Regions from separate parts of the Glutamicibacter sp. NPDC087583 genome, predicted to be linked through region 2. Evidence: predicted binding sites of a transcription regulator. Region 2 holds the regulator's gene; the other holds the start of a gene.
The links. The regulator HrcA, encoded in region 2, represses chaperone genes, less so after heat shock. The targets are predictions, from matches to a motif close to TTNGCACTCGNNNNNNNCGAGTGCNAA.
Positions count from the first base shown of each region.

Region 1: the regulator HrcA is predicted to act here: its motif matches at 1,296-1,322, upstream of groL (chaperonin GroEL).

Region 1 covers NZ_JBIUWY010000002.1:636,850-640,816, forward strand. Annotated here, with positions in the region: gene groL (chaperonin GroEL) at 1-1,096, opposite strand, end outside; gene ACIOU9_RS09095 (LytR C-terminal domain-containing protein) at 1,393-1,998, opposite strand; gene ACIOU9_RS09100 (DUF3263 domain-containing protein) at 2,041-2,331, opposite strand; gene ACIOU9_RS09105 (uracil-DNA glycosylase) at 2,488-3,261, shown strand; gene ACIOU9_RS09110 (threonine/serine exporter ThrE family protein) at 3,258-3,967, opposite strand, start outside.
Region 2 covers NZ_JBIUWY010000001.1:1,011,042-1,015,008, forward strand. Annotated here, with positions in the region: gene hemW (radical SAM family heme chaperone HemW) at 1-837, shown strand, start outside; gene ACIOU9_RS04800 (DUF4870 domain-containing protein) at 854-1,255, opposite strand; gene ACIOU9_RS04805 (DUF3097 domain-containing protein) at 1,346-2,215, opposite strand; gene hrcA (heat-inducible transcriptional repressor HrcA) at 2,343-3,356, shown strand; gene dnaJ (molecular chaperone DnaJ) at 3,422-3,967, shown strand, end outside.

The DNA.
Region 1 (3,967 bases), on a different contig from region 2:
GCTCCTGCAGCTTCTCGCGGTCGTAGTCCGAGTCGGTGTTCTTGATCTCGGCTGCGATCTGGGCCTTGCGTCCCTCGATGGCGTCGGCTTCGCCGCCACCTTCAACGATGGTGGTCTCGTCCTTGGTGATAACGACCTTGCGGGCGGTACCGAGGACTTCCAGGCCTACGTTGTCCAGGGACAGGCCGATTTCCTCGGAAACAACCTGGCCGCCGGTGAGGATAGCGATGTCGGTCAGCATGGCCTTGCGACGGTCGCCGAAGCCCGGAGCCTTGACAGCAACGGACTTGAACAGGCCGCGGATCTTGTTCAGGATCAGGGTAGCCAGGGCTTCGCCCTCGACATCTTCGGCGATGATCAGCAGCGACTTGTTCGACTGCATGACCTTCTCCAGCAAGGTCACCATGTCCTTGACCGAGGAGATCTTCGAGTTCACGATGAGGACGTAAGGGTCCTCGAGAACGGTTTCCTGGCGCTCAGCGTCGGTGACGAAGTAAGCGGAGATGTAGCCCTTGTCGAAGCGCATGCCCTCTGCCAGCTCCAGCTCCAGGCCGAAGGTGTTGGATTCTTCAACGGTGATAACGCCCTGCTCGCCGACCTTGTCGAGAGCTTCAGCAATCAGTGCGCCGATTTCCGGATCGCCAGCAGAGATCGAAGCGGTAGCAGCGATCTGCTCCTTGGATTCGACCTTCTTCGCAGCGGCGAACAGTTCAGCGGTAACAGCTTCTACGGCCTTGTCGATACCGCGGCGCAGTGCGATTGGGTCAGCACCTGCGGCAACGTTGCGCAGGCCTTCCTTGACCAGTGCCTGTGCCAGCACGGTTGCGGTGGTGGTACCGTCGCCAGCGACGTCGTCGGTCTTCTTGGCAACTTCCTTGACCAGCTCTGCGCCGATCTTCTCGTAAGGCTCTTCGAGGTCGATTTCCTTAGCGATGGACACGCCGTCGTTGGTGATAGTAGGAGCGCCCCACTTCTTTTCCAGAACAACGTTGCGGCCGCGTGGGCCCAGGGTGACCTTCACCGCGTCAGCAAGGGTGTTCAGGCCGCGCTCAAGTCCGCGGCGTGCTTCCTCGTCAAATGCAATCATCTTAGCCATTGTGGCGTACGGTCCTTTCGGGACGATTTTGCGAAAATGCAACCGACAGACAGCGCCCGCGACGGACGAGTGGACCGGTGCGGCATCGGGCCAGCAACCGTTTCAGCTCTCGCTATCTGAGGTATTTTCCACGCCCACGCCCTGCGTCCGCTGTCCGGTGCTTCATGGAGTTCTTGGAGAACGCAAAAGCCGACCGGCGTTAGCAGTCGCAACGCATGAGTGCTAATACAAATATTGGCACTCTCGCATGGCGAGTGCAAGCCGATCGGCTCTGAGCGAATGGAATTATAAACGAATTATTCGTTTAGCCCCAGGGTGTCATCGGAGCCCAGAACCACGGTGACCCGGTTCGGAATGTTGCTGGTCTGCAGAACTTCGTCGATATTCAGGATTTCTGCAGCTTTTTCAGCGGTAGTGCGGTAGGACTCGGACATGTAATAAACCGTGGAGACTTCTGCGGGCCTGGTCCAGTTGTCGGCCACAATGCTGGTGAACCCGGCTTCGGCCATGGCGTCTTCGCCTTCATTAGCCAGACCGGCAACACTTGCCGCGTTGTACACGCCAATCAGCTGGCCGTAGAGCACGTCTTCGTCATCGATGGTGCTCGTTGGCGATGCGGATTCACTAGGTGTGGGTTCCACGGAGGGCTCGGCGGTGACTTCCTGGGTTTGCGAGGTGTCGCTTCCCGTGGAAGTCGCGAGGGTCTCCTTGAGCTGAGGGCCGAAGATGAAGGACAAGGCACCGATCACCAGCACGAGTACAGCGGTCAGCACTACCCAGCGCAATTTCCCACCGGTTGACTTCGACGCGGCGGACTGCGCCCATCCGTGGGCGTGGTGCGAACCCACACGGGTGCTGAACTCCGGAACGCGATCAAATTCGTCACGCGGGTAGTTGGTCATTCTTGTCCTTGCTCGAGGTCTGATTGGTCACGGCAGGCAGGGTTATCGTCCCGTGCCGACCTTACCGCCCACGCGACGTTTTGTGGAACGTGCTCTGCGCAGGCGCTTGACCAACATCGGGTCGTAGGCCAGTGCCGCGTCGGTTTCAATCAGCTGGTTCAGCAGCTGGTAATAATTCGTCGGCGACATCGAAAACTGCTTGGTAATGGCTTGTTCCTTGGCCCCGGCATACTTCCACCACAACTTTTCCAGGTTGAGGATCTGTTGCGAACGCTCATCCAATTCCGAATCCGGGTTCATGACGAAATCCACCAGCAATTCATTCTCAGCCATACGTTCTCACCTCTGTCATTGGACCAGTTTTCTCAGGTTTCGGTTATGCATGTAATCCACCATCGGTAGACATACCACCGATATTCTAACCAATCTGCTTGCCTAACACCGTGTGGCCGAGCACAGGCACGCCAGAAAAACGGCACAATTACCCCTATGGACGATTTGCAGCCAGCACTTTTCGATGCACCCCAGCCAGCTCGGACACCAGTGTACGAAGCGGCTGATTTCCCGTTCTACCATGGCGCCCAATCCATGGCCGACCACGGGTTTATCGCTGCAGACTGGGTTCGGGCACTCTGCGAGCAGGACTCGTTGCTGCGTTCCCTGGCCACCGATTTGGCGGCCCGTTCGGCGGCCGGTGAACAGATCCTGCCGGCACCGGAGGTGATGTTCCGCGCACTGAGCCTGCCATTGTCCGAAGTCAAGGTCCTAATTATTGGCCAAGACCCATATCCGACACCCGGCCACGCAAATGGTTTGGCCTTCGCGGCCAACAAGCAGGTGCGTCCGCTGCCGCGCTCCTTGGCCAATATCTACAAGGAATTGCAGTCCGATCTGGGGCTGGAGCCGGTCGCGCATCCAGACCTCAGTCCATGGCTTTCCCAAGGCGTCTTGCTGCTGAACCAGGTGCTCTCCGTAGCCGCTGGCAATGCCGGCTCGCATCAGAAGCTGGGTTGGGCGCCAATTCTGCATGCCATCCTCACCGCGCTCAATGAACGTCCGCGGCCTCCGGCGGCTTTGCTCTGGGGCAAGCATGCGCAGAAACTCTCCGAGTCCCTGTCCAACGCCGTGCAGCTGCAAAGCGCCCACCCCTCGCCGCTCTCAGCCTCGCGCGGGTTCTTCGGCTCCAAGCCCTTCTCAAGCATCAATCGGCTCCTGTCCGACAGCGGACAGAAGCCGATTGACTGGTCGTTGCCGAAAGCCTAGCGTCGGCGGATCCGCCGGCGCTCACGCCGGGCGCTGGAGGTCAATGGACGGCACAGCGTATCGCCGAAGACGACGCCGCCAGCGATGGAGAGCATGATCGCCATGGCGTTGAACATCTCCACCAGTCCCGTGGCGGTGTCATTGACGTTGATGACGATGCCGTACATTGCTCGGAAGATCATCAGGCCCGGAAGCAGGAACATGACCGCAGGAGCCGCTAGCACCAGCTGCGGCGAGCGGAGTTTGTCCGCTGCCAGCCGCGCGGCGAAACCGATCACCGTGGCGACCAGCGCCGGGGTGGCCCGGTCTCCGAGTCCAATGCTTTCGGCCAGCAGCTGCACCAGGTAGCCGCCGACCGCAATGCCGGCGGTAGGCAGCAGCAGGCGCAGCGCGCTCTGCTCGGTGACCGCACCGGCGACAATGGCCACGCCCACCAAGACCACCAGCAGCCAGGCCGGATAGTCGGTTTGGACGATCTGGTGAACGTCGACCTTCTCTCCCCCGAGCAGATCCGAGATCACCAGGGCCGTAGCAATTCCGCAGAGGATCGCCCCGTAGATCAGGCTGGCCGAGAACAACCGGCCTACCGCTGTCACCGGGAAGCCGTTGATGGCATCCTGCAATGCCGAAACGAATCTGCCCGACGGAAGCAGCAGCAAGATGCCGCCAGAGACCACCAGCGCCGGATCCAGCGGAGCGTGGAATT
Region 2 (3,967 bases):
AACCCGGATTCGGTGACCCGCGAAAGCCTGCAGGAGCTGGCCGACGGCGGGTTCACCCGTGTGTCCTTCGGCATGCAGTCCGCGGTGCCCCACGTGCTCAAGGTGCTTGAGCGCACCCATGATCCGAAGCGCGTTCCGCAAGCCGTTGCGTGGGCGCGCGAGGCCGGCCTGGATGTCAGTGTCGATCTGATTTATGGCACTCCGGGGGAGAGCCTGGCAGACTGGCGCACCAGCATCGAAGCCGCGTTGAGCTACGAACCTGATCACATTTCGGCGTATGCGCTGATCATCGAGGAAGGCACCAAGCTGGCGGCCCAGATTCGCCGTGGCGAGGTACCGAACATCGATGATGACGACCATGCCGAAAAGTACCAGTTGGCCGACGACATGTTTGCCGCGGCCGGTTTCTCCTGGTACGAGGTCAGCAACTGGGCGAAGACCCCGGCGAATGCCTGCCAGCACAACATCGCTTACTGGCAGGGCGGCGACTGGTGGGGCGCAGGCCCCGGCGCGCATTCCCATGTTGGCGGGCTGCGCTGGTGGAATGTGAAGCATCCAGCCGCGTATCAGCAACGGATCGATGCTGGAATCTCCCCGGGCCACGGCCGCGAATACCCGGATGCCGAGGCCGTGCAGCTTGAGCGCACGATGCTGTTGACCCGGCTGGGTTCGGGCATGAAGATTAGCGAGCTCGATGAAACCGGACGCAAGAAAGTCGCCGGCTTGATCGCCGACGAGCTGATTGATGCCAAGGCCGCGTTCGCCGGCACATTGGTGTTAACGCAGCGAGGCCGGCTCCTGGCCGACCTCGTGGTGCGTGAACTGCTCGATTTCTAAGACTGGGAAACCGCTGCTACTTCATCAGCCGCAGATTGAATTGGTAGCGGTAAGGGCGTCCCTTGTTGGCCTGGATGGCAGCAAGGGCGCCCGAGACCGTCATGAAGACCCAGAGGGCCACGGCGAGTACTGCGAAAAGCCAACCGATCACCGGCAAGACCATGAGCACATTGAATACGATGGCGAGAATGGTCAGCGGGAACGTGAAATTGAACGCTTCCTTCGATTCCTGTGCAGTGAACGGGCCACGGTCCCGGAATACGGCAAAGACGATTGCCGAAGGAACGCAACCCAAGATGGCACCGAAGTGGGCCATCATTGCCCACTGGCGATCTTCTGAAGGAGTCAGCGGCAGCGCAGAGGACCTGGAACCTTCGAAGCGGGAATTCTCCGATGGCTTCGTCTGGCGTGATGTCACTATTTTTCCTTGTCTTGCTAAGTGCGGTTCCTCTTATCATAGCGACCGCGGCTGGGCGCACGGGGAGATTCGCAGACTAATCTCCAACTATTAGTCAATCGTTAGGAAACCGTAATCTTCGGTCGTGAGAAAATCGATCAATTCTTCAATCCGGCCCAAGAGCTGTGGTTCAAGCTGCCCGTAATGCTGCACCGTGGACAAGAGCCGCTGCCATCCGATGCCGATGTCTTCCGCGGTGGAGTGCGGCCAGCCAAAGGCCCGGAGCACACCGGTTTTCCAATCGGTGCCCTTGGGGATCACCGGCCAAGCCTTGATGCCCAGTGTCGCAGGCTTGATCGCCTGCCATACATCCACGTACGGGTGGCCGAGGATCAGCACGTTTTGCGCTGCACCGGGGACCTTCATCGCCTCGGCAACGATGCGCGATTCCTTGCTTCCGGCAACCAGGTGGTCAACCAGGATTCCCAGGCGGCGCTGCGCGGAGGGGGCGAAGTCGCGGATAGCCCCGGCAAGATCGTCCACGCCATGCAGCGGTTCAACGACGATGCCTTCAACACGCAGGTCGTGGCCCCAAACTTTTTCAACCAGCTCAGCGTCGTGCTTGCCTTCTACCCAGATGCGGCTTGCCCTGGCTTCCCGGGCCTTCAGTCCGGCAACGGCACGCGAACCCGAAGCCGAGACCAGCTTCTGGGGCGGTGCGGCCTTGGCAACGGGATCAATGATCTCCACCGCTTCGCCTTCGAGGAAGAACCCGAAGCCCGCCTGGAAGGAGCGGGTCTTGCCGTGTCGGTCCTCGAGCACGATCACGCGCATGCCACCGGATTTCTCGGTACGGATGACTTCTCCTACCCATCCTGAGGTGGCATCTTCCAGAATCATGCCACGTTCAACAGGGACCTGGCGGAGTTTTTTCGGTGCCGGTGCACTCAGATCCCGTGGTCCCCAGGAGTAATTAGTCACGTACTGCCTTTCGCTGTGATCGAATACGCTCGAAATCCAATGCTAGCAACTGCTGAACGTATTAGACTTGGCACTTGACAGGTTAGAGTGCCAAAGCCGGGCACAGGGAATCCAAGGAGGTGCTGTTGTGACAGAGCCGCGACGCCTAGACGTTCTGCGTGCCATCGTGGAGGACTACGTCCAATCCCGTGAGCCAGTGGGTTCCAAAGCGCTCCTTGACCGGCACAACCTCGGTGTCAGCGCCGCGACGATCCGCAATGACATGGCTATGCTGGAAGAAGAGGGGCTCATAGTCGCTCCGCATACTTCCTCCGGACGGATCCCCACCGAAAAGGGATACCGCCGCTTCGTCGATGAGATCGGCGAGCTCAAGCCGCTGTCGCGGGCTGAACGCGACGCCATCAACAAGATCCTGGACAGCTCCACGGACCTGGACGAGATGCTCAAGAGCACCGTTCGCCTCCTGGCGCGGTTGACCAACCAGGTAGCAATGATCCAGGTGCCGCACTACGACACCGCTTCGTTGAAGAACCTCGATCTGGTCGGACTGGGCTCGGCCCAGGTGCTGATGGTGATGATCGCTTCCAATGGCACGGTGGATCAGCGCATGATGCCGGTCCAGCGTTCCTACAGCGATGATGAGCTGGATGACTTGAAGCTGTGGCTGCTCAACAATTTCGGGGGAGTGAAGCTTGCCGAACTTGCCGGCCGGCTCACCCGCATCGAGCGCAGTTCGACGCAGCAGGCCGACCCCCTGGTGGACCAGGTGATCGGTGCGCTGGAAGAAATGGCCCAGGCGGCCAACGCGCAACGCATCATCATGGCAGGCACCGCGAACCTCGCCCGCGTGGAAGGGGACTTCCCGCTAAGCATAACCCCGGTGCTCGAGGCGCTCGAGGAGCAGGTAGTGCTGCTCAAGCTCTTCTCCGAGCTGGAAGCCGATTCGCGCGGCGTGGCCGTGGCCATCGGCACCGAGCACCACTACGGGCAGCTGTCGGAAGCCGCCGTGGTCGCCACCACCTACGGCACCGATGTGCGCAACAAGCTCGGGGTCCTGGGCCCCACCCGGATGAACTATCCAACCTCCATGGCCTCGGTTCGTGCGGTGGCACGGTACCTGTCGAAGATTTTGGCTAACTAGCCTCGCTGGGCACCGCCCGGCACTACCGAATTTCAAGATTCTCAGGAAAGGACACGGCGAATAACGTGAGCTCGCATTACGAGACCCTAGGCGTCGCCAAGGACGCGACCCCGCAGGAAATCAAGAGTGCCTACCGCAAGTTGGCGCGTAAGCTGCACCCGGATGTAAACCCTAGCGATGACGCTGCAGAACAGTTCAAGCTGGTCACCCGAGCCTACGAAGTCCTTTCCGACCAGACCAAGCGCTCCAACTACGACGCCACCGGCGATGAGAACGGCAACGGCCACCCGGGCTTCGGCGGTGGCGGCCAGGGCTTTGGCGGCTTCGGCGACATCTTCGAGCAGTTCTTCGGTGGCGGCCAGGCCCAGGGCCCGGCATCACGCACCCAGCCGGGCCGCGACGCGCTGATCACCATCACCATCGACCTGGAAGACGCGGTCAAGGGCACGGTCTACCCGCTGGAGATGGAAACCGCTGTCACCTGCAAGACGTGCAACGGTTCGTGCACGCGCGAAGGCACCAGCCCGGTCACCTGCGACATCTGCCATGGCGCAGGCCAGGTGCAGCGTCCAGTGCGTTCATTCCTGGGCCAGATGATGACCGTGGAAACC